Regions from separate parts of the Nonomuraea sp. NPDC049607 genome, predicted to be linked through region 2. Evidence: riboswitches for the same ligand, from Rfam matches in the RefSeq annotation. Region 2 holds a riboswitch; each other region holds the start of a gene.
The links. A riboswitch is a leader RNA that binds a small molecule or an ion and turns the genes downstream of it on or off. The one in region 2 is predicted to bind cyclic di-AMP.
Positions count from the first base shown of each region.

Region 1: another riboswitch for cyclic di-AMP. It lies ahead of AB0J97_RS11095 (CHAP domain-containing protein); the one in region 2 lies ahead of AB0J97_RS50545 (hypothetical protein).
Region 3: another riboswitch for cyclic di-AMP. It lies ahead of AB0J97_RS05170 (hypothetical protein); the one in region 2 lies ahead of AB0J97_RS50545 (hypothetical protein).

Region 1 covers NZ_JBFAOV010000004.1:242,123-252,007, forward strand. The annotation lists gene AB0J97_RS11060 (sugar ABC transporter substrate-binding protein) at 1-101, shown strand, start outside; gene AB0J97_RS11065 (sugar ABC transporter permease) at 98-976, shown strand; gene AB0J97_RS11070 (carbohydrate ABC transporter permease) at 976-1,782, shown strand; gene AB0J97_RS11075 (sulfatase-like hydrolase/transferase) at 1,793-3,154, shown strand; gene AB0J97_RS11080 (PP2C family protein-serine/threonine phosphatase) at 3,149-4,192, opposite strand; gene AB0J97_RS11085 (glycosyl hydrolase family 18 protein) at 4,353-6,305, opposite strand; gene AB0J97_RS11090 (luciferase family protein) at 6,548-6,895, shown strand; cyclic di-AMP (ydaO/yuaA leader) riboswitch at 7,159-7,296, shown strand; gene AB0J97_RS11095 (CHAP domain-containing protein) at 7,310-8,041, shown strand; gene AB0J97_RS11100 (TetR/AcrR family transcriptional regulator) at 8,020-8,631, opposite strand; gene AB0J97_RS11105 (nuclear transport factor 2 family protein) at 8,729-9,187, shown strand; gene AB0J97_RS11110 (Tm-1-like ATP-binding domain-containing protein) at 9,268-9,885, shown strand, end outside.
Region 2 covers NZ_JBFAOV010000073.1:9,602-19,486, forward strand. The annotation lists gene AB0J97_RS50505 (DinB family protein) at 1-300, opposite strand, end outside; tRNA gene AB0J97_RS50510 (tRNA-Pro) at 398-474, opposite strand; tRNA gene AB0J97_RS50515 (tRNA-Gly) at 564-637, shown strand; gene AB0J97_RS50520 (uridine kinase) at 1,252-1,881, shown strand; gene AB0J97_RS50525 (HAD family phosphatase) at 1,835-2,473, opposite strand; gene AB0J97_RS50530 (TrpB-like pyridoxal phosphate-dependent enzyme) at 2,569-3,879, shown strand; gene AB0J97_RS50535 (DeoR/GlpR family DNA-binding transcription regulator) at 4,136-4,915, shown strand; gene galT (galactose-1-phosphate uridylyltransferase) at 4,912-5,982, shown strand; cyclic di-AMP (ydaO/yuaA leader) riboswitch at 6,051-6,189, shown strand; gene AB0J97_RS50545 (hypothetical protein) at 6,195-7,148, shown strand; gene pip (prolyl aminopeptidase) at 7,206-8,138, opposite strand; gene AB0J97_RS50555 (MarR family transcriptional regulator) at 8,157-8,657, shown strand; gene AB0J97_RS50560 (zinc-binding dehydrogenase) at 8,668-9,597, opposite strand; gene AB0J97_RS50565 (TetR family transcriptional regulator) at 9,674-9,885, shown strand, end outside.
Region 3 covers NZ_JBFAOV010000002.1:197,548-207,432, forward strand. The annotation lists gene AB0J97_RS05130 (DUF4032 domain-containing protein) at 1-445, shown strand, start outside; gene AB0J97_RS05135 (NAD(P)H-binding protein) at 439-1,041, opposite strand; gene AB0J97_RS05140 (helix-turn-helix domain-containing protein) at 1,096-1,446, shown strand; gene AB0J97_RS05145 (roadblock/LC7 domain-containing protein) at 1,584-1,958, shown strand; gene AB0J97_RS05150 (hypothetical protein) at 1,962-2,795, shown strand; gene AB0J97_RS05155 (roadblock/LC7 domain-containing protein) at 2,828-3,199, shown strand; gene AB0J97_RS05160 (hypothetical protein) at 3,225-3,596, shown strand; gene AB0J97_RS05165 (alpha/beta hydrolase) at 3,606-4,487, opposite strand; partial or broken gene AB0J97_RS05170 (hypothetical protein) at 4,779-5,207, opposite strand; cyclic di-AMP (ydaO/yuaA leader) riboswitch at 5,431-5,565, opposite strand; gene AB0J97_RS05175 (DUF5302 domain-containing protein) at 5,731-5,931, opposite strand; gene AB0J97_RS05180 (MDR family MFS transporter) at 5,979-7,433, opposite strand; gene AB0J97_RS05185 (PadR family transcriptional regulator) at 7,490-7,990, shown strand; gene AB0J97_RS05190 (rod shape-determining protein) at 8,075-9,061, shown strand; gene AB0J97_RS05195 (YetF domain-containing protein) at 9,058-9,627, shown strand; gene AB0J97_RS05200 (hypothetical protein) at 9,717-9,885, shown strand, end outside.

The DNA of each region.
Region 1 (9,885 bases), on a different contig from region 2:
AGCAGCTCAAGATCATGTATCAGGAGGTGCTCATCCGGAACACGCCCGCCGAGGCGGCCCTGAAGAAGTTCACCCAGGCCGCGGAGGGCTTCCTCAAGTGATCCCGCGCCCCAGGACCCTGGCCGGCCGCTACGCCAGGACGGCCTACCTGTTCCTGACCCCCGCCATCCTGTTCTTCGCGGCCTTCTTCTACCTGCCGATCGGCAACGTCGTCGCCACCAGCCTGCGCACCGGCCCGCAGGCCGACCGGTTCGCCGGCCTGGCCAACTACGGCCAGGCCCTGGCCGACCCGGCGGTGCGGCACTCGTTCCTGGTCACGGTGGCCTTCGCGGTGGCCGTGGTGGCCGGCTCGATCGTGATCGGACTGGGCCTGGCGCTCGCCATCGACCAGCCGCTCAAGGGGCGGGTGGCCTTCCGCGTGCTGCTGCTGGTGCCGTACCTGACGTCCGTGGCCATCGTCGGGCTGCTGTGGCGGAACATCCTCGACCCCGAGCTGGGCGTGCTGAACCGGCTGCTCGGCGCGCTCGGCCTGCCCGGACAGCAGTGGCTCAACACCGCGCCGCTGCTCACCATCGCCGCGGTCACGCTGTGGCAGAGCGTCGGCTACACGATGGTGCTGTTCCTGGCGGGCTTGCAAGGTATCCCGGAGACCTACCACGAGGCCGCCAAGATGGACGGCGCCGACGCCTGGCGCCGGTTCTGGTCGATCACGCTGCCGCTGCTCGCGCCGACCACGCTGTTCGTGTCGGTGATGGCGGTCATCTCGGGGCTGCAGGCGTTCGGCCAGGCGTACATCATCACCAACGGAGGGCCCGGCGACGCCACGGACCTGTCGGTGTTCCACATCTTCAACGTGGCCTTCCGCACCAGGGACTTCGGCTACTCCTCGGCCCAGTCGGTGCTGCTGCTGGCGGTCATCGTGGCGTTCACGCTGATCCAGCTCAGGGCCGGCCGGCGCGGGGAGGTCGTGTACTGATGCGCAGGCCGCTGCTCTACACCCTGCTCGGGCTGGCCTCGCTGGTCACCGTGCTGCCGCTGCTGTACATGGTGTCGCTGTCGCTGCAGACCGAGGCGGAGACCATGTCGGCCGAGGCGGTCCTGTGGCCCGCCGCGCCGCAGTGGGGCAACTACGCCGAGCTGTTCACCCGCGCGCCCTTCGGCGACTTCATCGTCAACAGCCTCGTCGTGGCGGGCGCCATCACGCTGGCGCACCTGGTGTTCGACCCGCTGGTCGGGTACGTGTTCGCCAAGTTCCGCTTCCCGCTGCGCAACACGCTGTTCGTGGCGTTGCTGGCCACGCTGATGGTGCCGTTCTTCGTGCGGATGATCCCGTTGTACGTGCTCATGGCCCAGCTCGGCTGGCTCGACACGTACCAGGGGCTGATCACGCCGTTCCTCATGGACGCGTTCGGCATCTTCCTCATGCGGCAGTTCATCCAGCCCATCCCCGACGACCTGATCAGCGCGGCCCGCATCGACGGCGCCTCGGAACTGGCCATCTACCGGCGGATCATCCTGCCGCAGGCCAGGCCGGCGATGGCCGTGCTCGGGCTGTTCACCTTCGTCTTCCAGTGGAACGAGTTCCTGTGGCCGCTGGTGGCCACGTCCACGCCGGAGATGCGGACCATCCCGGTCGGGCTCACCCTGTTCAACCAGGAGTACTTCACGCTGTGGCACCTGACGGCGGCCGGTTCGGTGATCCTCTTCGTGCCCACCGCCGTCCTGTTCGTCCTCACCCAGCGGTACTTCGTGCGCGGCATCGCGCTCACCGGCCTTCGATAGGAGCCCCTTCTTGCGTCCGAACGTGATCGTCGTCCTCACCGACCAGCAGCGGTGGGACACCGTCGGCCCCTTCACCCCGAACCTCGACAGGATGGCCAGGCACGGCACGCAGGCCACGGTGGCGCTCACCCCGCAGCCGGTGTGCGCCCCGGCCCGCGCCGCCCTGCAGACCGGCCGCTACCCGACGTCCGTGGGCGTGCACCGCAACGGGCTGACCCTGCCCGGCGGGCAGCGCACCCTGGCCCACCACTTCGGCGAGGCCGGGTACGCCACCGGCTATATCGGCAAGTGGCACCTGGCCGACGGCGACCCCGTACCGGCCGGGCAGCGCGGCGGCTACGGCACCTGGCTGGCGGCCAACACGCTGGAGTTCACCTCCGACGCCTACCGCACGATCGTCTACGACGACGCCGACGAGCCGGTCTTCCTGCCCGGCTACCGCTCCGACGCGCTGGTGGACGCCGCGATCAGGTTCGTCGCCGACCACCACGCCGAGCCCTTCTACCTCTTCGTCTCGTTCCTTGAGCCCCACCACCAGAACGAGGTCGACAACCACCCCGCCCCCGACGGCTACGAGGAGCGCCACCAGGGCCGCTGGCTGCCCGCCGACCTGGCCGCGCTCGGCGGCACCTCGGCCCGCCACCTGGGCGGCTACCTGGGCCAGGTCAGACGCCTGGACGAGGGCCTCGGCCGGCTGCTCGACGCGCTGCGCAGCATGGACCTGCTCGACGACACGATCGTCGCCTACACCTCCGACCACGGCAGCCACTTCAAGACCCGCAACGACGAGTACAAACGTTCCTGCCACGACGCGTCCCTGCGGGTGCCGCTGGCGCTGCGCGGCCCCGGCTTCGACGGCGGCGGCGCCATCTCCCGCCTGGTCAGCACCCTGGACCTGCCGCCCACGCTGCTGGCGGCGGCCGGGCTGCCCGTCCCGGAGGAGATGCAGGGCCGCTCGTTCCTGCCGCTGCTCGCCGACTCCCGCGCGCCGTGGCCGGAGGAGGTGTTCTTCCAGGTGAGCGAGTCGGAGGTGGGACGTGGCCTCCGTACGCGGCGGTGGAAGTACTACGCCGTCGCCGAGGACGCCGACCCCTGGAACGCCCCGGCCGCCCCCCGCTACCGCGAGCAGGCCCTGTACGACCTCGACAGCGACCCGCACGAGCTGGTCAACCTGGCCGGGCTGCGCTCGCACGCGCAGGTGGCCGCCGAGCTGCGCGAACGCCTGCTGCGCCGGATCGTCGAGGCGGGCGAGGCCGAGCCGGTCGTCGACCCGGCCGCCGAGCTGGACTCCGACGAACGCGTCCTGCCCGACCCGGCGGTACGGATGCTCGGCCCCGAGCCGGTCAGGTTCGGCCACCAGCGGCGGTCATGAGCCGGTCCTGCGCAGGATGAGCACGGCGATGTCGTCGCGCGGGGCGCCGTGGGTGAAGGTGTTCAGGTCGGCGGCCAGGGCCTCGACGGTCCTGGCCGGCGGGTCGCGGGCCCAGGAGCGCAGCCGCTGCTCCAGCGGGTAGAAGGAGCCGTCCCGGTCGCGGGCCTCGGTGACGCCGTCGGTGCACAGCAGCAGCGAGGCCCCCCGCGGGAAGGCGAAACGCGCGCCGTGGCGGGGCTCGCCCGTCAGCGACGCCAGGCCGAGCGGCACCTCGGGCTCGCCGAGCCAGAGCTGCCCGGCGTTCCCGTTGTGGATCAGGTACGGCGCGATGTGCCCGCAGTTGACGGCGTCCACCTCCAGCTCCGGGCCGACGTCCAGCAGGAGCGCGGTGACGAAGCGCTCGGGCTCGCCGGTGTGCGCGGCGAACCTGTTGTGCCTGGTCACCGCGTCCTCCAGGGCGTCGGCCACGCCCATGAGGCTGATCTCGCGGTAGGCCGCCTCCCGGAAGGCGCCCAGCACGGCCAGCGCGGCGCCGATCGCGGGCAGCCCCTTGCCCTGCACGTCGGCGATCATGACCCGGGTCCCGTACGGCGACGGCGCCACCTCGTACATGTCGCCGCCCACCATCGTGTCCTCCTCGATGGGCTGGTAGAGGCCGTCCACGACCACGTCGAGCGAGCGCAGCGGCAGCGGCCTGACGAGCTGCCGCTGCAAGGCCGCGGCGGCCGAGCGCAACCGGCGCACCTCGTCCTCGCGCTGGATCCGGTAGCTCGCCCCGACCACGCTCATCAACCCGAACGCCGCGGTGAAGCCGGAGACCTCCAGGTTCGTCCGCAGGTTGCCGCCCAGGTAGGCGACCGAGCCCGACACCACCACCAGCACCCACAACGACGCGATCGCCGTCTGCCACACCGTGCCGAGCCCCGAGACGATCGCCGGCAGGAAGATCAGCACCGGCACGAGCTCCGCGCCCCCGCCGGTGAACCGGTCCAGCCCGACCACCAGCGCCGTGATCCCGACCAGGCCGACCAGGAACACCGGCGTCGTGAAGAAGGGCCGCCTGAGCCCGCCACCCCAGAGAATCGTCGTTCACCCCCGGTGACCAGCTTCTCCCAAGGCGTCCACGTTCCGTCCTGCGGCGCGCCGGACACGGCGAAGGGCCGGCCCCGAAACCCGGGACCGGCCCTGACGTGCGAACTTATCCGAGGCCGTTCTTCATGGCCGTGAGAAGTTCGGCGTTGGTGGTGTCACCGCTGAGCTCCCAGAAGAACGCGCCGCCGAGGCCCTGGCTCTTCGAGTAGCCCATCTTGCCGCCGATCGTGCTCGGCGTGTCGTAGCTCCACCACTGGTTGCCGCAGTAGGCGTACGCCGTGCCCGCGACCGTGCCGGTGGACGGGCAGCGGGTCTTGATGACCTTGTAGTCCTCGATGCCCTGCTCGTACGTGCCGGGCGCCGGGCCCGTCGCCGTGCCGCCGGGCGCGGCCTGGGTCACGCCGGTCCAGCCGCGGCCGTAGAAGCCGATGCCGAGCAGCAGCTTCGCGGCCGGGACGCCCTTGCTCTTGAGCTTCTGGATGGCGTTGTCGGTGTAGAAGCCGGGGATCGGGATCTTGTCCCAGGTGGTGAGCGGCGAGTGCGGGGCGGTCGGGCCCTGCGCGTCCCAGCCGCCGAAGAAGTCGTACGTCATGACGTTGTACCAGTCGACGTACTGGGAGGCGCCGCCGTAGTCGGCCGCGTCGATCTTGCCGCCGTCGTTGCCGTCGGCGGTGATGGCCGCGGTGACCAGGTTGTTCGCGCCGAAGCGCGAGCGCAGCGCCGACATGACGTTCTTGAACGCCGCCGCGCCGCTGGTGTCACAGGTCAGGCCGCAGGCGTTCGGGTACTCCCAGTCGATGTCGATGCCGTCGAAGACGTCGGCCCAGCGGGGGTCCTCCACCAGCTTGTAGCAGGAGTCGGCGAAGGCCGTCGGGTTCTGCGCCGCCTGGCCGAAGCCGCCGGACCAGGTCCAGCCGCCGAAGGAGAAGAGCACCTTCAGGTTGGGGTACTTCTTCTTCAGCTTGCGCAGCTGGTTGAAGTTGCCGCGCAGCGCGCCGTTGTCCCAGGTGTCGGCGACGCCGTCCACGCTCTCGCCCGCCTGGTAGAAGCGGTCGTAGTCGGCGTAGCTGTCGCCGATCGTGCACTGCCCGTTCTGCACGTTGCCGAACGCGTAGTTGATGTGGGTCAGCTTGGCCGCCGAGCCGCTGGTGTCGATGTTCTTGACGTGGTAGCCGCGCTGGTAGATGCCCCACTGGACGAAGTAGCCCAGCACCTTGTTGCCGCCACCGCCGCCGCCCGTGGTGGTCGCGGTGATCTGGTTGCTGTCGGCCGAGCGGTTGCCGGCCGCGTCACGCGCGCGCACCGTGTAGGTGTAGGACGTGTTGGCGCTGAGGCCGCTGTCGGTGTGCGAGGTGCCCGTGACGGTGGTGACGAGAGTGCCGCCGCGGTAGATCTCGTAACCGGTGACGGCCACGTTGTCGGTCGAGGCGTTCCAGGCCAGCGAGACGCTGCTGCTGCTGACGCCGGTCGAGCGCAGGTTGCCCGGCACGGTCGGCGGGGTCTTGTCGTCGCCGCCGCCGCCCGTGGTGGTGGCGGTGATCTGGTTGCTGTTGGCCGAGCGGTTGCCGGCGGCGTCACGCGCGCGCACGGTGTAGGTGTAGGCCGTGCTCGCGGTGAGGCCCGTGTCGTTGTACGTGGTGCCCGTGACGGTGGTGACGAGAGTGCCGCCGCGGTAGATCTCGTAACCGGTGACGGCCACGTTGTCGGTGGAGGCGTCCCAGGCCAGGGCCACGCTGTTGTTCGTGACGCCGGTCGAGCGCAGGTTGCCCGGCACCGACGGCGCGGTCGTGTCGCTGCCGCCGCCGCCGGAGACCTTCCACAGCGCCGCCACGTTCGGCGGCTCCCAGCCGGGCTGGGAGGTGTGCGCCTGGAGGCAGACGTAGTCCACGCCGTTGTAGGTGACGACCGTGCCCGCGGTGTACGCGGTCCACGGGGCCCAGGCCGCCGCGAAGGCCACCGTGCTGGCGGAGGCGATCGGTGGGACGGCGACGGCCGCGGTCAGGGGCAGGGCCAATGCCGCCATTCCTGCCAGGACCTTGCTCAGAATGGTGTGTTTCATGTCGCTCCGACATCCGTTGGGGGGTGTGTGGGGAGTGGGATGGGAGACTTCTGGGGAAACTATTAGGAAAGTTTCCTTTAAGTTGTGAATCGACGGTAGCCTCTGCCTGCGGGAGCGTCAATACGTATCGGTCAGGCGTCCGTAATCGTGCCGGTCAGACCCCGAATGTGCCCGTTCACGAGGGGATAACGGTTCAGGAACGGGGGCTGACGGCGGGGTGAGCCGTGGCCCAGCATGGGAGCGTGGCAGGAATCTCCGCCTGGCGGCGGACGCCCACGCGCCGCGGACCTTACGTGGTCCGCGCGGTCGCGGAGTTACGGTCCTGGCCGTCGCTGAACGTCAGCGGCACCGGGCGACAGGTCGCCTTCGCCGTACACGGAACCGAGATCCTGCGCCTGGCCGGCCGGGACGAGGTCCACGTACGGCTCACCGCCCCCGCCATCGGACGCCTGGAGCCCTATTTGCAGGCGTGCGATCAGGTCCATGCCTGCCGCGACCGCGCCTGGGTCGCCGTGCAGGTCGACGCCGAGCCCGATCTGGAATTGTTGCTGGCCCTCACGAGCGTGGCGATAAAGGCGCACGTGGCCTGAAACGATTCTTCGCGGTGCGTAGCGTTTCTCCTACGCACCGTCCGAACAATGCCCTCCATTTGCCCTGGAATTACTCGCCGGGTAGCTTGGTTGTACACAGCCGAACGGGGAGACGTCCCAGGTAGGGATGTCATTGCCGGGGAATTACCCCAGTGGGACCCGTGTTGTACAGAGTCGGCGCGGATACACCGCGTCCGGGCGTCGCAGATATACCTTCAGGCCCTTTCCTGGGCCCGGGAAGACGATGCGTCAGCCCTTTGCCTGACCAGAGACCGCTGAATCCGCCTGTGCGCGGAACCGGGGACCCATGTGTCCATCGGGGTGAATCGGCACCACGGTGCCGTAGGGCAGCTTCCCGCCCGAACCCGTCAGCTAACCCGGCAAGCGGCACGGAAGCACAAGGAGTAATCCCTCATGGCCAAGCACCGTCTTCACCGTGCCTACAAGCTCGACCTCGCCAAGATCGCCCTCGGCGCGACCGCCGTCGCCGGCGTGCTCGGCACGCACGCGGCAGTGAACGCCGACACCGTCCACGCCACCGCCGGCACCGCCGCCCAGACCGCCAAGGTCGCCGGCGTGGCCGCCGCCCAGCCGCGTGTCGCCACCGTGGCCGACAAGCGCGCCACCGACGAGAGCGCCAAGGGCAAGGTGAACGTCACCGCCGCCCAGGTCCTGGCCACCGCCCGCGCCCAGGTCGGCGTCTCCGAGGACGCCAACGGCGGCGGCACCAAGTTCCAGAAGTGGTACGCCGGCTCGCCCCGCGCCGCCGAGACCGTCGCCCGTGACGGCGGCAGCCGCCAGGACTACGTGAACGCCGCATGGTGCTCGATGTTCGTCTCCTGGGTCGGTGACCAGACCGGCGCCCGCCCGCAGGTCGGCTGGGACGCCTACACCGTCTCGCACGCCAAGTGGTTCGCCTCCAACGGCCGCTGGGGCACCGAGGCCAAGCCCGGCGCCGTCGTCTTCTTCTCCTGGAGCGGCAGCAAGAGCCTGAGCGACATCCAGCACGTCGGCTTCGTCGTCAAGGACAACGGCGACGGCACGATCTCCACGATCGAAGGCAACACCGGCAACGGCAAGGTCGAGGAGCGCGTCCGCCCGGCCTCCCAGGTCGTCGGCTACGGCTACCCGTCGTACGCCGCCTGATCTCCCTCCTGTGAAGAGCGCACTCCCTGCGGGGGGTGCGCTCTTTCGCGTGTGTGCTGGTCGACCAGGGTGGCGGCGGCCTGGGCGGCCGAGCGGGCGGCGCCGGGGTCCTCGGAGATCATCGCGGTCACGGTGGCGCCGTCGATCAGGGTGAGCAACTGCTCGGCGAGCAGGCCGGGATCGCCGGCGCCCGCCTTCTCGGCGAGCGAGCTCAGGTAGGCGCGCAGGCGTTCCTTGTGCGCGCGCACCGCCGTACGGACGGCGGCCGAACCGGCGCCCAGCTCGGCGAAGGCGTTGACGAAGCCGCAGCCGCGGAAGTCGTCCTCGGTGAACCAGCGTTCCAGCCACTCGAAGACCGCCGGGATGCGGTCGCCGGCGTCCGTCACGTACGCGGTGAGCGAGGCCGTCCAGCGTTCGTCGCGCCGCCGCAGGTACGCCACGACCAGCGCCTCCTTCGACGGGAAGCACTGGTAGAGCCGCTTCAGCGAGAGGCCGGAGGCGGCCCGGATCTCGTCCATGCCGACCGCCTGCACGCCGCGGCGGTAGAACAGGTCGCCCGCGGCGTCCAGCAGCAGCTGCTCGTGATCCATGACACTCCTCCAGGTGCTTGCGGCGGAGAACGCTCGTTCTCTACGCTATCGCACACCCCGGGAGAACGCCCGTTCTCTCGATATGAGAGGACATCACATGACACGCCCGCCCGTTCCGCCGTTCACCGAGGAGACCGCCCGGATCAAGGTCCAGGCCGCCGAGGACGCCTGGAACACCCGCGACCCCGAACGTGTCGCGCTCGCCTACACCGAGGACTCCGTGTGGCGCAACCGCGGCGAGTTCGTCACGGGCCGCGCCGAGATCGCCGCGTTCCTGCGCCGCAAGTGGGATCGGGAGCTGGACTACGCCCTGCGCAAGGAGCTCTGGGCGTTCACCGGCGACCGCATCGCCGTCCGCTTCCAGTACGAGTCCCGCGACGCCACCGGCCAGTGGTGGCGCAGCTACGGCAACGAGCAGTGGGAGTTCGACGAGTCCGGGCTGATGCGCCGCCGGGAGGCCAGCATCAACGACGTCCCCATCACGGAGGACGAACGCCGCATCTTCGGCTCCCGCCCCCTGTCCGAGCACGGAGTGGACGTCCTCGGCGTCCGGTGACCCCGCGACCGCTCCGGCATGTGACAGCCCGCCCGGAGATCAACGGGTAAGGTCGAGGAGCCGATCGTAGGAGGTCTGACATGGCGGTTCTGCTGCTGGGCACCCTCGACACCAAGGGGGAGGAGTACGCCCTCGTCCGCGATCTGATCGTCCGGGCCGGGCAGGACGTCGTCCTCATGGACACCGGCGTGATGGGCGCCTCCGCGCTGGCCGCCGACGTCCCGGCCGAGGCCGTCGCGCGGGCCGCCGGCACCGACCTCGACCGGCTCAGGAGCGCGGGGGACCGCGGCGCCGCGCTCGCGGCGATGGCGGCCGGGGCCACGGCCGTCGCCAAGGACCTGCACGCCCGCGGCGGGCTGGGCGGCGTGCTCGCGCTGGGCGGCAGCGGCGGCTCGTCCATCGCCGCCGCGGTCATGCGGGCGCTGCCCGTCGGCCTGCCCAAGCTGCTGGTGTCGACCATGGTCAGCGGCGACGTGTCCGCCTACGTCGGCGAGACCGACGTGACGCTCATGTACAGCGTCGTCGATGTCGCGGGCGTCAACTCCATCTCCCGCCGCATCCTGGCCAACGCCGCCGCCGCGATCAGCGCGATGGCCGCCTCGTACGACGCCGGCGCCGAGCCGTCCGGCGCGGACAAACCACTGGTCGCGGCCACGATGTTCGGCGTCACCACGCCCGCCGTGGACGCCGCGCGGGCC
Region 2 (9,885 bases):
CTCGACCGAGGCCTCGTCCACGTCGTTGAAGTCCGCGTCGGCGTCGACTTCCTTGTTCCAGAGGCGGGGGATGTCCTCGCCGTCCAGCACGCGGCGGAACCAGACGCGCTCCACGTGCGCCATGTGCCGGACCAGGCCCAGCAGTGACATGGTGGAGGGCCCGGCCGAGCGGAGCCTGAGCTGGTCGTCGGTCAGGCCGTCGCATTTGACGGCCAGAGTGCCGCGATGCCATTCGAGCCAGTTGTTGAGCATGGTCCGTTCGTCGCCGGCATAGGGCGGCGGCACGCGATTGTCTGTCACGCCATGACCTTAGTGGGCAGTTCGTCCTGCTTCGACGTTGTTTTTGGGGCGCGGAAAAGCAAGAGGCCCCCTCCGGATGGGAGGGGGCCTGCTGAGCTGGTCGGGGCGACAGGATTTGAACCTGCGACTTCTTGCTCCCAAAGCAAGCGCGCTGCCAAGCTGCGCCACGCCCCGCCTCGTCGGGTGCGCATGCGGTCCGTGACTCCGGTACGCTTACGCCCTGACGACCGGATGAAGTCTAGACCAGAGTTCGACCGGTTCGCGCGGACGTAGCTCAATGGTAGAGCCCTAGTCTTCCAAACTAGCTACGCGGGTTCGATTCCCGTCGTCCGCTCCAGACACGAAGGCCCAGGTCCGGGAGATGATCCCGAGCCTGGGCCTTACTGTTATCCGATCTTGTCTCTTTGTGGCCGCGCCAGCCTCATGCCGTCCGGCCATCTGCCCTACAGGGGACACCGACACTGATCGCACGCTCTACGAGAGGGCGCGAAGTACCTCCATGCGGCGACGGCCTCCACCCTCAAGGCCGATGGAACCTCAGGGCTCCTATGATCGGCACGACGACAGGAGGCCCAGTGTTCTTCCATCCGTTCACGCTCTTCGTCATCGCGATTCTGCTCGGCGGAGTCGCCTTGTTCGTCGTGATGAGCATCCTGCTGTGCAGGCTGTTCTGTGGGAACGCCTCCGGCGGGGGCGCTCGGCCCCGGGGTGATCGCGAAGGCGGTCCTGTCTCCGGGTAGTCAGCGGCCGAGGCAGAGCCCATGATCTTCATGGCCGTAGCCGCGTTCCCACTCTCGTCACGCACCAGGACTGCAAGAAGCGGCCGACCACGGGGGCGTCGCGGTGATCGACGGTGTGCGTCATGACGGACCCGACGTACGGCGGAGCAGCTCTCGTGCGTGGTTCGGGGGCCTGGGGTTTTCGTGATCTTCGGGGCGTAGGGTGGTGGTGATGCGTGCACGACCGATCTCACGGGAGGCGCTCGTCGAGGAGCTGGCCGAGCGTGTCGCCGGGTGGCCCAGGGACTCATGGGTGCGGGTGGCCGTCGACGGGGCGCCCGTGGCGGGGCCCGGCGCGCTGGCCGACGAGCTGGTCGCGCCCCTGCGGCTGCGGGGGCGGCCCGTGCTGCGGGTGTCGGCCGGCGACTTCCTGAGGCCGGCCTCGCTGCGGCTGGAGCACGGCCGGACCGATCCCGACGTCTTCTACGAGGACTGGCTCGACGTCAAGGGGTTGCTGCGCGAGGTGCTCGAACCGCTGGAACCGGGCGGCTCGGGGCGGGTGCTGCCGGCGTTGTGGGACAGCGGGATCGATCGGGCGTACCGGCTGCCGTACCGGGAGCTGGCGCCGGGCGGGGTGGTGCTCGTGGACGGGACGCTCCTGCTGGGACGGGGGCTGCCGTTCGAGCTGAGCGTGCACGTGTGGCTGTCGGCGGGTGCGCTGGCGCGGCGCACCCCCGAGGACGAACGGTGGCGCCTGCCGGCCTACGAGCGGTACGAGCGCGAGGCGCGCCCGCAGCGGGCCGCCGACGTGGTCGTCAGGGCCGACCATCCGGACCGTCCGGCGGTGCTGACGGACGGCTGAGCCCCAACAGGGCGTCCAGCTCGGCGACGGCCTGGGCGTTGGAGGTGAAGCGCACGGCGTGCAGGCCGGCCGCGCGGGCGCCCTCGACGTACGGCTCGTGGTCGTCCAGGAACACCGTGGCGGCGGGATCGGCGCCGAGGGCGTCGCAGGCCAGCAGGTAGATGCGCGGGTCCGGTTTGCGCACGCCCGCCTCGTGCGAGTAGACGATGTGGTCCACCAGGTCGGCGTAGCCGTACGCGGCCTGCTCGCGTTCCCTGGCTCCGACGTAGCTGTTGCTCACCAGGCCCGTACGGAAGCGGGGACGCAGGGCGCCCAGGTACGCCATCAGCCCGGTGTTGGGGCTGCCGAGGTACTCGGTCCAGACGTCGGCCATGAACGCCTCGGCGTCCGCGCCGAGCAGCTTCGCCACCTCGGCGTGGGCCTGCTCCTCCGTCACCTCTCCCACGGCCCCGGCCAGCCAGGTCGGCTCCAGGTGCGCGTCGAGGTGACCGGCGGGCAGACCGAGCCGCTCCTCCCATGTGGCCGTCACCCCCAGGGACGGCGTGAGCTCCAGGACGCCGCCGATGTCGAAGATGACCGCTTCGATTTTCATTCGCTCCTCCTGTGAACTGTTTCAACCAAGGTAAAGAAGGAACGTGTCCGCGTCCATACCCTTGACGGCTCGGAAGGGCGGCTCAAACTGAAACGGTGATCCCTGGCAACTGGTACAACATCGTTCCCGATCTTCCCGTGCCGCCTCCGCCGCCGCTGCACCCCGGCACCCGCCGTCCCGTCGGGCCGGACGACCTCGCGCCGTTGTTCCCCATGGAGCTCATCGCGCAGGAGGTCAGCGGCGAGCGCTACGTCCCCATCCCGAAGGAGGTCTACGACGTCTACCGACTGTGGCGGCCGACGCCGCTGATCAGGGCGCACCGGCTGGAGAAGGCCCTCGACACGCCGGCCCGCATCTACTACAAGTACGAAGGCGTCTCACCGGCCGGGTCGCACAAGGCGAACACCGCCGTGCCGCAGGCGTACTACAACGCCAAGGAAGGCGTGCGGCTGCTGACCACGGAGACCGGCGCGGGACAGTGGGGGTCGGCCCTGGCGTTCGCCTGCGCCCAGTTCGACATCGAGTGCCGGATCTGGATGGTTCGCGCCTCCTACGACCAGAAGCCGTACCGCAGCTCGCTCATGCGCGTGTACGGCGCCACCGTCCACCCCAGCCCCTCCCCCGTCACCGGCGCGGGCAGCAAGGCGCTGGCCGACGACCCCGACTCGCCCGGCAGCCTGGGGCTGGCGATCAGCGAGGCGGTCGAGGTGGCCGCCGCGAACCCCGAGGCCCGGTACGCGCTCGGCTCGGTGCTCAGCCACGTCCTCATGCACCAGACGGTGATCGGCGAGGAGGCCCTGGCGCAACTGCCCGAGCTGCCCGACCTGGTCATCGGCTGCACCGGCGGCGGCTCCAACTTCGCCGGCCTCGCCTTCCCCTTCCTCAGGGAGAAGCTGGCCGGACGGATCGCCACCGAGTTCCGGGCCGTCGAGCCGGCCGCCTGCCCGTCGTTCACCCGAGGCGTCTACGCCTACGACTTCGGCGACACCGCCGGGCTGACGCCGCTGCTCAAGATGCACACCCTCGGGCACTCCTTCGTCCCCGACCCGATCCACGCCGGCGGGCTGCGCTATCACGGCATGGCGCCGCTGCTGTCCCACATGTACGAGCTGGGGTTGTTCGAGGCGGTGACCCGTACCCAGAGCGAGTGCTTCGAGGCGGGCGTGCGCTTCGCGCGGACGGAGGGCATCGTCCCGGCTCCCGAGCCCACGCACGCGCTGGCCGAGACCATCGCCGAGGCGCTGCGCTGCAAGGAGAGCGGCGAGGAGAAGGTGATCCTCACCGCGCTGTGCGGGCACGGCCACTTCGACCTGGCCGCCTACGACCGCCACCTGGCCGGCGAACTGGAGGATCACACCCTCCCGCAGGAACGGCTCGACCGGGCGCTCACCGAACTGCCCGGCTGAGAGAAGCACGGGTGGCCGCGGGATCCCGCGGCCACCCGTGGTCAGTTCGCGTTCGGGCGCTTCCTGTGGTTCGCCTTCTTCTTCTTGCGCCCCCTGCCCTTGCGTGCGCGTTTCGCCATGGGCTCACCTCCGGCGGTCGGGATCGTGACCTTCAAGGTCTCCCCTGCCCGTCAGTCGCACAAGCGATACGCCGCGACCTAACATTCCTCAACAAACTCGTGTCATAATTTGGTGGAATCTGTTGGAAGGGGTGGGCGTGCTCGCACAGCAGCGTCAGCAGACGATCCTGGAACGCGTACGCAGCAGCGGCGGCGTCCGGGTGGCCGACCTCGTGCGCGAGCTCGGCGTCTCGGACATGACGATACGCCGTGACCTTGAGGTGCTGGCCGAGCGCGGGCTGCTGGAGAAGGTCCACGGCGGCGCGACGGCCCTCGGCCCCGGTTCGACCGAGGAGCCCGGCTTCACCGCCAAGTCCGCCCGCCAGCAGCAGGAGAAGGAGGCCATCGCGCGGCACGCGGCCACCCTCGTCCGGCCGGGCACCGCCGTCGCGCTCTCCGCCGGCACCACCACGTGGGCGCTGGCCCACCATCTGGTCGCCGTGCCCGAGCTGACCGTGATCACCAACTCGATCCCCGTCGCCGAGGTCTTCCACCGCAACCCGCGCGCCGACCGCACGGTCGTGCTGACCGGCGGCGTGCGCACACCCTCCGACGCGCTCGTCGGCCCCGTGGCGGTGGCGGCGATCCGCCGGCTGCACGTGGACACGCTCTTCCTCGGGGTGCACGGCATGAGCCTGCGCGCCGGGTTCACCACGCCCAACCTCCTGGAGTCCGAGACCGACAGGGAGCTGGTGGCCGCGGCGCACCGGCTGGTGGTCCCCGCCGACCACACCAAGTGGAACACGGTCGGCATCAGCACGATCGCCGAGCTGACCGAGGCCGACGTGGTCATCAGCGACGCGGGGCTGCCCGAGGAAGCACGCACCGAGCTGGCCGAACGGGCCGGAGAACTGATCATCGCGGAGGGCACGCCTTGAAGCGCACCATCACCCACCTGGCAGACGGCCGAGAGCTGATCTACTTCGACCGGCGCGACGACGCCGACCGGAGCGCGATCGACCGGCGTCCGCTCGACCCGCGGCCGGTGGCCTCCGAGCTGCGCTACGACCCGCTGACCGAGGAGTGGATCGCGATCGCCGGTCACCGGCAGACGCGCACGTTCCTGCCGCCGGCCGACGAGTGCCCGTTGTGCCCGTCGTCCGGGACGCGGGCGTCGGAGATCCCGGCCCATGACTATGACGTGGTGGTGTTCGAGAACCGCTTCCCCTCTTTCTCCGGAAATTTTGGGACTTATGGGGATGTCGGCGGGTTGAGTGAGGTGCGTCCGGGGGTCGGGCGGTGTGAGGTGGTGTGCTTCACCTCCGACCACACCTCCTCCTTCTCCAAGCTCTCCAACGCCCAGGTCAGGCTGGTCATGGAGGCGTGGGCCGACCGCACGGCCGAGCTGTCCGGCATGGAGGGCGTCGAGCAGGTGTTCTGCTTCGAGAACAGGGGCGAGGAGATCGGCATCACGCTCCCGCATCCGCACGGGCAGATCTACGCCTACCCCTACGTGACCCCGCGCACCAAGCTCCAGCTCGGGGCGGCCTCGCGGTACACGGGCGGCAACCTGTTCGCCGACGTGCTGGCCGCCGAACGGGCCGCCGGCACGCGGGTGGTCGCCTCCAACAAGCTGTGGACGGCGTTCGTCCCGGCCGCCGCGCGCTGGCCGTTCGAGGTGCACGTGTATCCGCACCGGCAGGTGCCCGACCTGGCGGCGCTGTCGGAGGAGGAGCGGGCCGCGTTCGCGCCGCTGTACACCTCGGTGCTGCGGGCGCTGGACGCGCTGTTCGGGGTGGCGATGCCGTACATCTCGGCCTGGCACCAGGCGCCGGTGCGGTACGGCCGCGAGCTGGCCTACCTGCACCTGGAGCTGTTCAGCATCAGGCGGGCGCCCGGCAAGCTGAAGTACCTGGCGGGCTCGGAGTCGGCCATGGGCGCCTTCGTCAACGACGTGCTGCCGGAGGAGGCGGCACGCATGCTGCGATCACGAATCGATCACTAATTGATTTCTCCTTAAAGTCGCATGACTCGTGATCTACCACTAATATCCCGTTAGACATCGGCCAAAACGGTCGTTGTACGCCTAATCCCGGGCGTGTTGCCCGGGAGCCGGGGACCCATCGCATCCGGGGTGAATCCGCGCAAGTGGTAGGGACTGCTCCCGTGCCCGAACCCGTCAGCTAACCCGGCCGGCAGAGGGAGAGGAACACCCACGTGGCGGCTTCGACCCCCGCGAGTCTTGCCATCGGCCTCATCACCGCCACCGCGCTGCTCATCCATCCGGCCGCCGCCTCGGCCGCGCCCAAGCCGTCCGAGGCCGAGCTGCGGGCCCAGCTCAAGCAGCTCAACAGCAAGGTGGACAAGCTCATCGAGACGTACAACCTCAAGCGGGTCGAGCTGGCCAAGGCCCAGCAGGCCGCCACGGCGGCACAGCAGCGGCTCACCGCCGCCGAGCAGGCGGTGGCCACGGCCGAGCAGCGGGTCGCCGAGATCGCCCGGATGCGCTACCAGAACCGCGACGCCTCCCTGCCCGGCTTCATGCTGACCCCGGACGGCAACAACGTGGCCATGCTCGAACAGCTCACCGCCGAGCAGCAGGCCGTCGTCAACAGCGTGGCCAAGGCCCGCGACGACCAGAAGAAGGCCGCCGCTGCCGCCACCGCGCTCGCGGCCGAGCTCAAGGCGGGCACGGCGGAGGTGGCCGAGCAGCGCGACGACGCCCAGGACGTCATCGACGACATCAAGAAGAAGCTCCAGGACCTCGTGCCGTTCGGGCCGGGCAAGAAGTCCGACGGCAGCTGGGCGCCCGAGCTGCCGTCCGGCTCGGACAACATCACGCCGCGCACCCGGCTGATGCGCGCGCAGGTGCAGAAGAGCTTCTCGCTGCCGTACGAGGTGGGCTGCTTCCGGTCCGGCTCCAGCGGCGAGCACCCGCTCGGCCGGGCCTGCGACTTCATGATGAGCACGGGCGGCACCATGCCGAGCGCCGTCAACAACGCCCTGGGCGACCGCCTGGCCGCCTGGGCGCTGCAGAACAAGGCCAAGCTCGGCGTCAAGTACGTGATCTGGAAGCAGCGCATCAACCAGGGCTCGGGCTGGCGCGCGATGTCCGACCGCGGCAGCATCACCGAGAACCACTACGACCACGTGCACATCTCGATGAACTAGCCGACGTCCTGTTCGCGTGACCACCTGACAGCCTTGCCGGCCCGGGCTGTCGGTGGTTCAGCCCCGGAACTTGTCCGTCGCGGCGGTCAGCAGGTCGATCATCTCCAGCCCGCCGTGTCCCTCCCCCACCACGTGCAGCTCGCTCCCGGGCCACGCCTTGTGCAGCTCCCAGGCCGTCACCAAGGGCCCGCTGACGTCGTACTTCCCGTGGATGAGCACCCCGGGCACCCCCGCCAGCCGCGTAACCCCGCGAACGAGATCGCTCTCCCCGAGAAAACACCCGTTCCCCCAGTAGTGCGTCACCAGCCGGGCGAACGTCATCCGGAACACCGGGTCCTGATATCTCCGGCTCGGCTGGAACTCCGGGTCGAGGCTCACATGCGTGTCCTCCCACGCACACCACTCGATCGCCGCCCGCTCCCGCCGCTCGGGGTCGGCCAGCGCCTTCGCGTAGCCCGCCGCCAGGTTCCCGCCCCGGTCCTCCTCCGGCAGGAAGTCGCGGAACCGCTCCCACTCCCGGGGGAAGATCCGCCCGACGTCCCGGGTGATCCACTCGATCTCCCAGGGCCGCCCGGCGGTGACCGCGAACAGGATCACCTCGCTCACCCGCTCCGGATACCGCTCGGCGTAGGCCAGCGACAGCGTCGACCCCCAGGACGCCCCCACGAGCTGCCACCGCTCGATGCCGAGATGCTCCCGCAGCCGCTCCATGTCGGCGACGAGATGCGCCGTGGTGTTGACCGACAGATCGGTTTCCGGCTCCCCGGCATCAGGCGTGCTCTTCCCGCAGCCACGCTGATGAAAGACGACGATCCGGTACGCCTCGGGATCGTGGTACCGCCGCCACCCCGGGGACGCGCCCCCGCCCGGCCCGCCGTGCACGATCACCGCCGGCTTGCCATGCGGATTCCCGCTGACCTCCCAGTAGACGAGGTTGCCGTCACCCACGTCCAACATGCCCTGCTCGTAGGGCTCAATCGAGGAATACATAAGCGCTAATATATCTACATGCCCCAGAGTCTCGGCACCCTGATGCGCACCTTCCACGAGCGCACCGACGGCGCGATCGCCCGGCTGTACGCCGACCTCGGGCTCCCCGACTACCGCCCCCGTTACTCCCCCGTCGTCCGCGCCCTGGTCGAGACCGGCCCCATGACCATCCGCGACCTGGCCGCCGCCATCGGCGTCACCCACTCCGCCGCCAGCCAGACCGTCACCCAGATGCGCCGCGCCGGCTACCTCGACCTCCGCCCCGGCCCCAACGACGCCCGCCAGCGCATCGTGCACCTCACCGGACGATGCCGCGACGCGCTCCCTCTCATCGAGGCCGAATGGCAGGCCACCGCCCTCGCCATCGCCGCCCTGGACGCCGAGCTCCCCGTCCCGCTGGCCGACGTCCTCGCCTCCGCCCTCCAGGCCCTCGACGCCCACCCCTTCCGCGACCGCCTTCTCGCGACCGCGCCGCTGGCCGCGTACGGCGATCGGCGCGGTCCCGGGGGCAGGGACTGACCCTGCTCTCTCACGCCAGGTCGAGCACCGCCTTGCCGTGCACGCGGCGTTCGAGGAGGGCGGTCACGGCCTCGGTGGCATCGTCCCAGCCGCCGCGCCAGGTGATCTCAGGGCTCAGCGTGCCGCCCGCGACCTGTCCGGCCAGCCAGGTCAGGTCGCGGCGCAGGCCCTGGCAGTAGAGCAGGTGGAACGTCACGAGCGAACGGTCGTGGCGGTCGGCTCCGCCGAACAGGGCTCCGAACGGGAAGCTCTCCCCCTCGCCGGTGGAGTGGCCGACGGCGACCAGCGTGCCGCCCTCGGCGAGCTGGTCGAACGCCTCGACCAGCGGGGCGCCGCCGAGCAGGTCCAGGACGCCGTCGAGCCGTCCGCCGCTCTCCGCGGGGCTCGCGACGACCTCGTCCGCACCGAGCGCGCGCAGGGCGTCGCCGTGCCGGGCCGGGTCGCCGGTGGCGGCGATCACGTACGCGCCGCCGAGCCGGGCGAGCTGCACGGCGTACCGGCCGACGCCGCCCGTCGCGCCGGTGACCAGGACGCGCCGGCCCAGGATCGGCCCGAGACGGTCGAGCGCGCGCAGCGCGGTGGCGCCGGCGACCGGGATCGTGCTGATCGCGCCGGGGTCCGCGTCCTGCGGCGCCACCCCGATCCAGTCGGTCGACACGGCCCGCAGCTCGGCCCAGCCGCCACTCTCGCCCACCGTGACCACGGGCGTGCCCGCGGCGGGCCCCGAGCCGTCGGCCGCGGCCTGGACGACGACCCCGGCGGCGTCCCAGCCCAGCACCGTGCCCTCGGGCGCCTCCTGGAGGCCGTGCCTGACCTCGCCGTAGTTGAGCGACGTGGCGGTGACCCGGACCAGCGCCTGGCCGGGCGCGGGCACCGGCTCGGGGGCCTCCCCCACCCGCAGGCCCCCGGGAACGGAACGGTCGACGATCAAAGCGCGCATGATGATGCCCTCCAAAGTGCCACTGAGTGGCATAAGCCTATAGGGGGCATATGCGCTCCGGCTACACTAGGGGACGATGACCGCCGATCTGCTGCCGCTCCGGGAGCGCAAGAAGCTCAAGACCAGGGCCGCCCTGGTGGACACCGCGCTCGCGCTGTTCACCGAGCGCGGCTTCGACCAGGTGACCCTCGACGAGCTGTGCGCGGAGGTCGAGATCTCCAAGCGCACGTTCTTCCGGAACTTCGCCAGCAAGGAGGAGGTCGCCTCGGCCCCGCTGGAGGCCCTGTG
Region 3 (9,885 bases), on a different contig from region 2:
CGAGATGATGGTGCGCCGCAAGGTCGGCACCGGCCGGCTGATCGTGCGGCCGAAGGTGGTGGACGCCGGCCACCACCAGCGCCGGCTGATCAGGCTGACCGGGCTCGACGTGGAGGAGAATCAGGCACGGCGGCTGCTCAACGACCTGGACGGCTACCGGGTCGCCAAGGGCCTGCGCCACGAGGACGAGGCCATCGTGGCGCACCGCTGGCTCGCCGAGGTCTTCCACCCCACGGTCGACGACATCCCGGCGGAGCTGCGCGGCAAGCTGGAGCCCGCGCAGCTCTTCCACGAGATCCTCGACCACCGCTGGTACCTGTCGGAGACGGCGGGCGGCGACGTCGGGCTGGCCACGGCGGTGAAGTCGTACGTGGACAACGTGCTGGTGCACAAGCCCGACGAGAAGGCGCTGCTGCCCGACGACCAGGACGAGGACGATCAGTAGGCGACGGTGATGCGGGTGCGCGGGTGGGCGTTCTCCGCCAGTTCGTCGGCGATCGCCACCGCGTAGTCCTCGGCCGTGATGAAGCTGCGGCCGTCGGCGTCGCTGAGCAGGTCGTCGTGGCCGATCCGGTAGACCCCGGTGCGCTCGCCCGGCGCGATCTCGGCGGCGGGTGAGACGTAGGTCCAGTTCAGGTCGGTCACCTCGCGATAGAGCCCGAGCACCGCCCGCGCGGCCCTGGCCTCCTTCTTGTAGATCTCCGGGAAGCCGGGCGTGTCGACGAGGTCGAGGCCGGGGCCTGCCTTGAGGCTGCCCGCGCCGCCCACGACCACCACGCGGCTCACCCCGGCGGTCCGCAGGCCGTCGATGAGCGCGCGGTTGGCGGCCAGGAACGGCGGCTCGGGCTCGGTGCCGTCGCGCGGCGGGGCGATGGCGCAGACGACGGCGTCGTAGCCCTCGGCGAGCGTGGCGGCGTCGTGGACGTCGCCCTTGACGGGACCGCGGCGGCTGACACCGGTGACGTCGTGGCCGCGGCCGGTGAGTTCGGTGACGATGCGCTGGCCGATCATGCCGGTCGCGCCGAACACGAGGATCTTCATGAGAAGCACAGTATCCAATGGATACTGGTTACTTCATCGTGCTATAAGTACCTTATGGATACCGGTGATGCCTTCGACCCGAACTGCCCGACCCGGCTGGTCCTCGACCGGATCGGCGACAAGTGGTCGGTGCTGGTGCTGCTCAGCCTCAGCGACGGGCCGATGCGCTTCACCGTGCTGCGGGGGCGGATCGGCGGGGTGACGCCGAAGGTCCTCACGCAGACGCTGCGGGCCATGGAGCTGGACGGGCTGATCACCCGCGAGGTCTTCGCCGAGGTGCCGCCGCGGGTGGAGTACGCGCTGACCGACCTCGGACGCTCGCTGCACACGCCGATCTCGGTGGTGGCGCGGTGGGCCGAGGAGAACGTTTCCGAAATCATCCGCCATCGTGAAAAAGTCTCGTGAATTGATCTTATTTCCGCACGAGTGATGCTTTTCTTCGCCCTGGCCGTATAAAAACGTATCTCCTGGTAAAACGCGTCCCTTCTGATCTCTTGTGGCCCCCTACGCTTTCCCCGTCCCACGACGGAGGGAGGCTCGCGGTGCTGGGAGTGGACACGTGCCTGGCGGAGGTCATGTCGATACCGGGCGCGCTCGACGCCATGCTGGTCGACGGCACCAGCGGCATGGCGGTCGCCTTCAGCAGCGCGTCCGGCGTGGACGCCGACAGGTCCGCCGCCGCGCTGACCGAGGCGCTGCGCGCCACCACCGACGGGCTGACCCGGACGTGCCCCGGCGAGATCGTGCGCATCGACGACATGCTCGTCACCACCGACCGGGGGCACCACCTGCTCCGGCTGCTGGAGACGGTCTTCGAGGGGCCGCTGGTCATCTACGTCCGCCTCGACCTGGAGCGCTCGAACCTGGCCCTGGCCCGTTACCGCCTGCGGGCCATCTCCGACCTGCTGACCACCTGAGCCATGGCCGCGCTCGACTCGCTCCTGTCCGGACTCGCCCGCGAACGCGCGACGGGCGCCCTCCGCCTGGGCAGGAACGGCACGATCTACCTGTCGGGAGGGCGCGTGACGTACATGGAGTGCGCCCAGGCGCCGGGCGTCGAGCGGCTGTTCGCGGCCAGGGGGCGGATGTCGGAGTCGGCCCTGCGCGCCCTCCAGGCCGACGGCGGCCGCGCCCGGCTGCTCCAGGAGGGCCCGGTCACCTTGGCCGAGCTCCAGTACGCCGTGCTCGGCGTGGTCCAGGACGCCGCCTTCTTCCTGCTGCCGGTGACCGGCGTGCGGCCGAAGTTCCGGCCCGGGGAGGAGCACTGGCTGGGCGGGCAGTGGTTCTTCGACGTCCCGGAGCTGGTGCGCGAATCCGCCCGCCGCCGCGAGCAGCTCGCCGGCATCTGGCCCTCCGCCGACGTGGACACCCAGCCCGTACGGCCGATCCCGCGCCTTCCCGGGCACGGGGTGACGCTCAGCCAGGTGCAGTGGGAGGTCGTCGTACGGGCCGACCAGAAGGCCACCCCGCTGGAGCTGGCCCGGCAGCTCGGCCGGTCGGGCTACTCGGTGCTGCTGGCCGTCAGGAAGCTGGCCGCCGCCGGCCTGCTCGTCCCGCCGGACCCGGTACGGCCCGCGCAGCCCCGACACCACCCCGACCACGGGGAGGCACTGCCCAAGCGGGTGCCGAGCCCGGTGGCCGTCCCCGCCGGCGACGGGCGGACGGGGACGGCCGCCGGGCCGGTGCCGACGGGCGACCCGACCGATCTGACGCTGCTGCTGCGGCTGAAGAAGGCGCTGGAGGAGATGCCGTGAGGTTCCCCTCACGACGCAGGAGGAGGCCACCCGTGGAGCTACGGCAAGAGGTCCTGGCGGAGATGGAGCTCCTGCGCGGACGCACCCCGGACGTCACCGGCAGCGTCGCCTGCACCGTGGACGGCCTGCGGATCGCCGGCGACCTCGCCGGCGACACCGGCGAACAGGTGGCGGCGCTGTCGGCGGCGCTGCTCGCGATGAGCAGCCGGATGCTGACCATGGCGGGCCGCGGGACGTTCGAGGAGACCCTCGTGTCCGGCACCGCCGGGTTCGTGGCCCTCTACGCCGCGGGCCCCACGATCGTCCTCACGGTCCTGGCGGGACCCGGCGCCAACGTCGGGCTCCTGCGGCTGGAGGGCAGGAAGACGGCGGCCTCCGTGGCCGCCGTGGCACGCAAGCACTGACCATCCCACCGAAGCGGAGGAAAGCATGGCAGGCATGGACGTCTCCCTCAAGGAAATGATGAGCATCGACGGCACGATCGGAGCGGCGATCGTCGACCACGGCAGCGGCATGGCGCTCGGCACGCTCGGCGGCTCGAAGGAGCTGGACCTCCAGGTCGCGGCGGCGGGCAACACCGAGGTCATCAAGGCCAAACTGCGCACGATGGACTCGCTGGGCCTCAAGGACGGCATCGAGGACATCCTCATCACGCTGACCGCGCAGTACCACATCATCCGCCCGCTCACCGGCCGCAGCGGCAAGGGCCTGTTCCTCTACCTCGCCCTCGACCGCAACCGGGCCAACCTGGCCCTGGCCCGGCACATGCTCAAGGTCATCGAGGAGAAGCTGGAGCTCTGACCGGCCCGTTCACGGCTCCGTGGCGACCTCCGGGCGTACGGCGGCCGCGGAGCCGGTGTGGGCGCTGATCTCGGCGATGATCTCGGGCCAGAGGGGGCGGGGCAGGTCGTGGCCCATGCCGGGGTAGGTGACCAGGCGGGCGCCCGGGATGGCGGCGGCGGTGGCCCGGCCGCCGGCGATCGGCACGAGCTGGTCGTCCTCGCCGTGGATGACCAGCGCGGGCGCCCTCAGCCCGCCCAGCGCCGCCGTACGGTCGCCGGAGGCCATGATGGCGGCCAGCTGGCGGGCCGTGCCGGCCGGGTCGTGGCAGCGGTCGAAGGCCAGCCCGGCCAGCCTGCCGACGCGTTCGCGGTCCAGCTCGTAGCCGGGCGACCCGATGACGGACCAGGTCGCCAGGGCACCGGCGACGACCGACTCGCGATCGGCCGCGGGCTTGGCGAACAGCACCGCGGCGGCCGCCTCGGTCGGCGGGGCCGCCTGGGGGCTGGGCGTGGACATGATCGAGGTCAGGCTCAGCACGCGCGCGGGATGCCGGATGGCCAGCGCCTGGGCGACCATCCCGCCCATCGAGGCGCCGACGACGTGCGCGGCGGGCAGGCCCAGGACGTCCATGAGCCCGGCGCTGTCGTCGGCCAGGTCGTCCAGCACGTACGGCGAGGGCGCTCCCCATGGGGGAACGCCCTCGTCGTGGAGGTGCGTGGACAGGCCCGCGTCGCGGTTGTCGAACCTGACGACGTGGTGCCCCCGCTCGGCCAGGAGTTCGCAGAACTCGTCGTCCCAGTGGATGAGCTGGGCGCCGAGTCCCATGATGAGCAGCAGGGGCCTGCCCGCGGGTGAGCCGAAGCTCTCGTAGGCGATCTCGATGCCGTTGGCGGCTGCGCGCTGGATCACAGCGACCAGAATGTCATTCTGGTCGTCCGGCGTAAAGGCCGGAATGTCCGCGGGTCAGTCGTTGAGGAGCTTGCGCAGGCGCTCGCCGCCGAGCACCACGCCGCCACCGGCCAGGACCAGCACGCCGGCCATGACGGTGCCGCCCATCGCGACGGTCTTCCCGACGTTGCCCTGACCGCCGGCGGAGGTTGCCGCGTCGTCGGCGGGCGCCTCGGCCAGGACCTTGGGGGGCTCGGCCGGGTTGGCGTCGTACCTGCTCCAGGCGCCGCTGGAGAAGGCCACGGGGTAGTTCTTCTTGCCCTTGCCGTCGCCCCACTTGGTGATGACGTAGTCGATCTTGATGTGGCCCTGGCCGCCGTTGCCGTCCACGCCGAGGGTGTCGGAGTTGAAGGTGCCGCCGGTCAGCTCGGCGAAGGTCTTGGCGTCGAGGTCGAGCATGACGCCGCGGTTGGAGGGCTCGCCCGGGCCGCGGTCGCCCACGAAGAACGGCATCTTCTTGCCGTTGTAGGTCACGTAACCCTCGGTCATGAGGGGCCAGCTGGGACTGGCGGCCAGGCCCTTCTGCATGGGCTTGCCGCTGGCGGGAAGACCGGTGTCGCCGGCGCGGCCGGAGGAGTCGTCCCAGAAGTACGAAGCCTTGGTGGATCCCTTGAGCAGGATCTTCTGGTCGTCGCCGGTGTCGGCGTGGGCGCCGGTGGCGGAGATCGTCAGCGCGCCCATGGCGGACACGGACAACAGGGCGAGAGAGCGCAGGCCAAATCGAGACATGAAGCAGTGAAGTCCTTCGCGAGGGGACAGGGGGAACGCGCGTGACTACGGTGCGTAACCGGGCAGAGCGCCGAAAGGGTGGTTACGCGGCGCGTGGGGGAAGTCAGGGAAGAGACCGCTCAGCAGGCGGTCGTCACTACACTGTCCGGGGGTACGACGAGGTGGTACATGCGTGAAGTCCTCTCCATCTCGCCTACCGGGTTAGCTGACGGGTTCGGGCGTGGAGATGCCCTACCGGCACAGGGCCGGATTCACCCCAATGAGATGGGTCCCCGGTTCCCGACAAGTCGGGATTCGGCGCCAGCTGTCGCCCCTCTCCTGGTAGGGACTACGCCACCAGCTGGTAATTGGTTAAGACGGTACCCAGAGATTCGGACAAATACAAACGAATCGTCATGAACCGGGTAAAGATCTACCTGTCGAGGTAAAGAGAAAGGGGGCACGGCATGCCGTACCCCCAGCTAAATTCGACCTTTCAGCCGCCGCTCTTGCGCCTGAAGGATCTTTTACTCGAGGCCGGGCCGTGCGCCCCGTGGATCTTCGACGGGTCCACGCCCCTGCCACCCGCGGCCGAGTCGGCCTGCTGCCCGCGCTTGCGTTCCAACGCCTCCCGGAACTTGCGCTTCATCTCGTCCTCGGGAGTCTCGCTGACTTCCGGCTCCGGTGTTTCCGCCATGAGGACCTCCTGGTATTGGGGACATCCACAGCTTCGCATGACGCCGCTTACGACGCGAAACCGGCCTCCACTCTGCTCTCCGGCGCCGGCGTCTGCTCCAGCCGCCTGCCGGGCATCATGACCAGCGCGACCAGGGCGATCACCGCGCCCGCCACGCCCAGCGACGGGATCACCACGGCCGCCGCCGAGGCGTGCGCGGCCGCGAGCCCGTGCACGGGCGCGTCCGTGGTGATGACCGACGTGTACGCGGTGCCGGCCAGCGCCAGCGCCACCGAGCCGCCGATCTGCCGGAAGAAGGTGAGGTTGGCCGAGGCGGTGCCGATGTACTGCGGCGCGACGGCCTGCTGCACGGCCACGGTCAACCCCGACAACATCGGCCCCATGCCGAGCCCGATGAGCACCATCCACCCGGCCAGCAGCAGGCCGTCGGTGCGCAGGGTCAGGTTCAGGCAGAGCAGGCTGCCGGCCACCAGCAGGAACGGCGCCCCCACCAGCCACGGCTTGTACGTGCGCGTCCTGGACATCAGCGTCCCCATGAGCGCGCTGCCCGCCACCATGGCCAGCGTCATCGGGTAGATCCTCAGCCCGGACTCGGTGGCGCTGACGTTCAGCGCCTGCTGGAAGTAGCGCGGCAGGAACACCACACCGGCGTACATGCAGAAGGCCGTGAAGAACGAGGTCGCGTTGACCAGCGTGTACGTGCGGTCCCGGAACAGGTGCATCGGCATGATCGGGCTCGACGCCCGCAGCTCGACCAGCACGAACACGGCCAGCAGGACCAGGGCCAGCAGGATCGGCCCGGCCACGGGCAGGGACGTCCAGGAGTTGCCGTCCAGGCCCTTCTCGGTGAGGCCGAGCAGCAGCGCGCTGATGGCCACGCTGAACACCGCGATGCCCAGGTAGTCCGGTCGGCCCCCGCCGCCGGTGCCCGGACGGAACGGCAGCCGCAGCGCCACGATCGCGATCAGCGCTATCCCGAGCGGCACGTTCACGTAGAAGGCCCACCGCCAGCTCGCGTGGTCGGTGAACAGCCCGCCCAGGAACGGCCCGGCCAGGTACGTCAACGCCATCACACCGCCGAGCGCACCCTGCACCCGGGCGCCGTTCCGGCCGGGCGGGAACATCTCCATCACCAGGGCCAGCGAGAGCGGCAGCAGCGCGCCCGCGCCCAGCCCCTGCACGGCCCGGAACACGATGAGCTGGGTCATGTCCTGCGCCAGGCCGCACAGCGCCGATCCGACGACGAACACCGACATCCCGACGAGCAGCAGCGGCTTCCTGCCGTGCTGGTCGGACAGCCGGCCGTACAGCGGCACGGTGACGGTGGAGGTGAGCAGGTAGGCCGTGACCACCCACGTGTACAGCCGCGTGCCGCCCAGCTCGCCGGTGATGCGGGGCAGCGCGGTGCCGACGATCGTCTGGTCGAGCATCGCCAGGAACATCCCGCCGAGCACCGCCAGCAGCACCAATCCGTTGCCCTTGGCCTTCATGTCACTAGTCACAGGTAGAGACTGATAGGTAAGAGCTGACATGTCAAGCCTTTGCTATGCTGGCGGGCATGTCCCTGCGGATCGCCCTCCTCGGGCTGCTCTCCGGCGTCGGCCCGGCCAGCGGCTACGACCTGGCCAAGAAGTTCGAGCACTCGCTCAACCACGTCTGGCAGGCCGGGCACACGCAGATCTATCCCGAGCTGGTCAAGATGGCCGCCGACGGCCTGGTGACGGTCGAGCACGAGGGCGCGCGGGGCCGCAAGATCTACGCCATCACCCCCGAAGGCCGCGCGCTGCTCACCGACTGGCTGATCGGCCACGACCCGTCGGCGACCGTGCGCAGCGAGACCGCCCTCCAGGCGTTCCTGCTGCCCCTGCTGAACACCGAGCAGGCCATCGCCGTGGTCGAGCGCATCAAGGCCCACTTCGTGGCCCGCCTCGCCGTGCTCGACTGCGTCCCTGAGGGCAGCAGGCTCGGCAACTACGCGCTCACCCTCGGCCTCCGCCAGGTCCGCTCCGGCGTCGCCTGGGCCGACGAGACCCTGGCCGCCCTGCGGCGCGAAGGGTAAAACGGAACTCTTCGGTTCCTGGTGTTGCGTTGGAGCAGCCCCGGATATACACCCAGGCATGATGGTCTACCTCCCAGTACGGCGATGAGCCTCCTGGGTCGTGACCTGGCGATCGACCTCGGCGCGGCCAGCACGAGGATCTATGCCAAGGGCAAGGGCATCGTGCTCGACGAGCCCTCGGCCGTCATGCGCGACAGGGAGACGGGCAAGGTCCTCGGCTACGGCGCCGAGGCCGCGGACGGCGTTGACGTCACGGACGGCGAGACGTACTGGCCGATCAGCGATGGCCTGCCCCAGGACGGCGAGCTCGCCCGGCGCATGATCAGGCACTTCCTGCGCAAGGTGCACCGGCACCCCTTCCCCCGGCCGCGTCTGGTCATGGCCGTGCCCGACGAGTTCACGCCGATCGAGCGGGTGGCGCTGCGCGACGCCGGGTTCGAGGCGGAGGCCCGCGGCATCCTGCTGGTCAAGCATGCGATCGCCGCGGCGCTCGGCGCGGGCCTGCAGGTGCGCGACGGCACCGGGCACATGGTCGTCGACATCGGCCGCGACGCCGCCAGGGTCGCCGTGCTCTCCTGCGGGGCCGTGGTCGCCGCCGGAACCGTGCGCGGCGGCGGGAACGCCGTCACCCGCGCCGTAGCCCGCCTGGTCGAGGACGAACACGGCCTGCTGGCCGACGACCGGCAGGCCGAGTCGGCCAAGCTGCACGCGACCCGGGAGCCGGCCGGGAACGTGCTGATCCACGGCAGGGACGCCGGCACCGGCGAGGAGCGCGCGGTCGCGCTGCCCGCCGCCCGGGTCCGCGAGGCCGCCGTGCAATCGGTCGAGCACATCGTGCGGGCCGCCGAGTCCACCATGGAACGCTGCCCTCCCGAGCTGACCGCCGACCTGGGCGAGCGGGGCATGGTGCTGGTCGGCGGCGGCGCGCTGCTGCCCGGCCTGCGCCGGCGGATGCAGGAGGGCCTGTCCATGCCGGTGCGGCGCGCGGAGCGGCCCAGCGACTCGGTGGCGCTGGGCCTCGGCCGCTGCGTGGAGGACCTGGGGCTGATCGCCAAGCTGAGGCGCCGGTGAACGACCTGTTCGACCTGGGGGTCTCGCTCGCCGACAAGACCGTCAGGACGATCGCGGTCTACGTGACGATCGCCGTCCTGCTCCGCATCGCCGGAAAACGCGGCATCGCGCAGCTCAACAACTTCGACTTCGTGGTCATGCTGCTGATGAGCAACGTCGTGCAGAACGCGATCATAGGCCCGGACAACTCGCTGATCGGCGGCCTGGTCGGCGTGGTGATCCTGGTGGCCGTCAACGCGCTCGTGGTGCGGTGGGCGGCGACCGTGCCCGCGGTCGGCAGGATGTTCGAGGGCGCCCCGGTCGTCCTGGCCCGCGACGGGCACTTCATCCCCTCCGCGCTGCGCCGGATGGGCGTCCGGCAGGCCGATCTCAACGTGATGCTCCAGCTCAGAGGCGCCGACAGCGTCGCCGACACCGAAGTGGTACGCCTGGAGCCCGGCGGCTCGCTGCTGGTCCGCCTGCGCCCCGAGGAGGAGGACGTGGAACGCGGCGACCTGGAGGAGCTGTACCGGCGCCTCGACCGCATCGAACGCAAGCTGGACGACCTGAAAAGCGGGCCCTCCTGAGAATGGCGGCCGAACGACCATTAGATATCGATCATTAATGGTGCGTTAATCGCCCTGCGCCCGGAATTGATCTCCGATATTGTCCTGATGTGCGCCTGGCTGGTCGCTCGGTCATGATGTCCGCGGTGCTGATCTGCGTCGCGGTCGCGGCAGCCTGTACCTCCGGCCGCCAGTTCTCCTTCGAGGAGGCGGCCAGGCAGCTCACCGCCGACACCGACACCCTGCTCACCAGCGCCGCGCTGCGCGTGGCGCCGGACC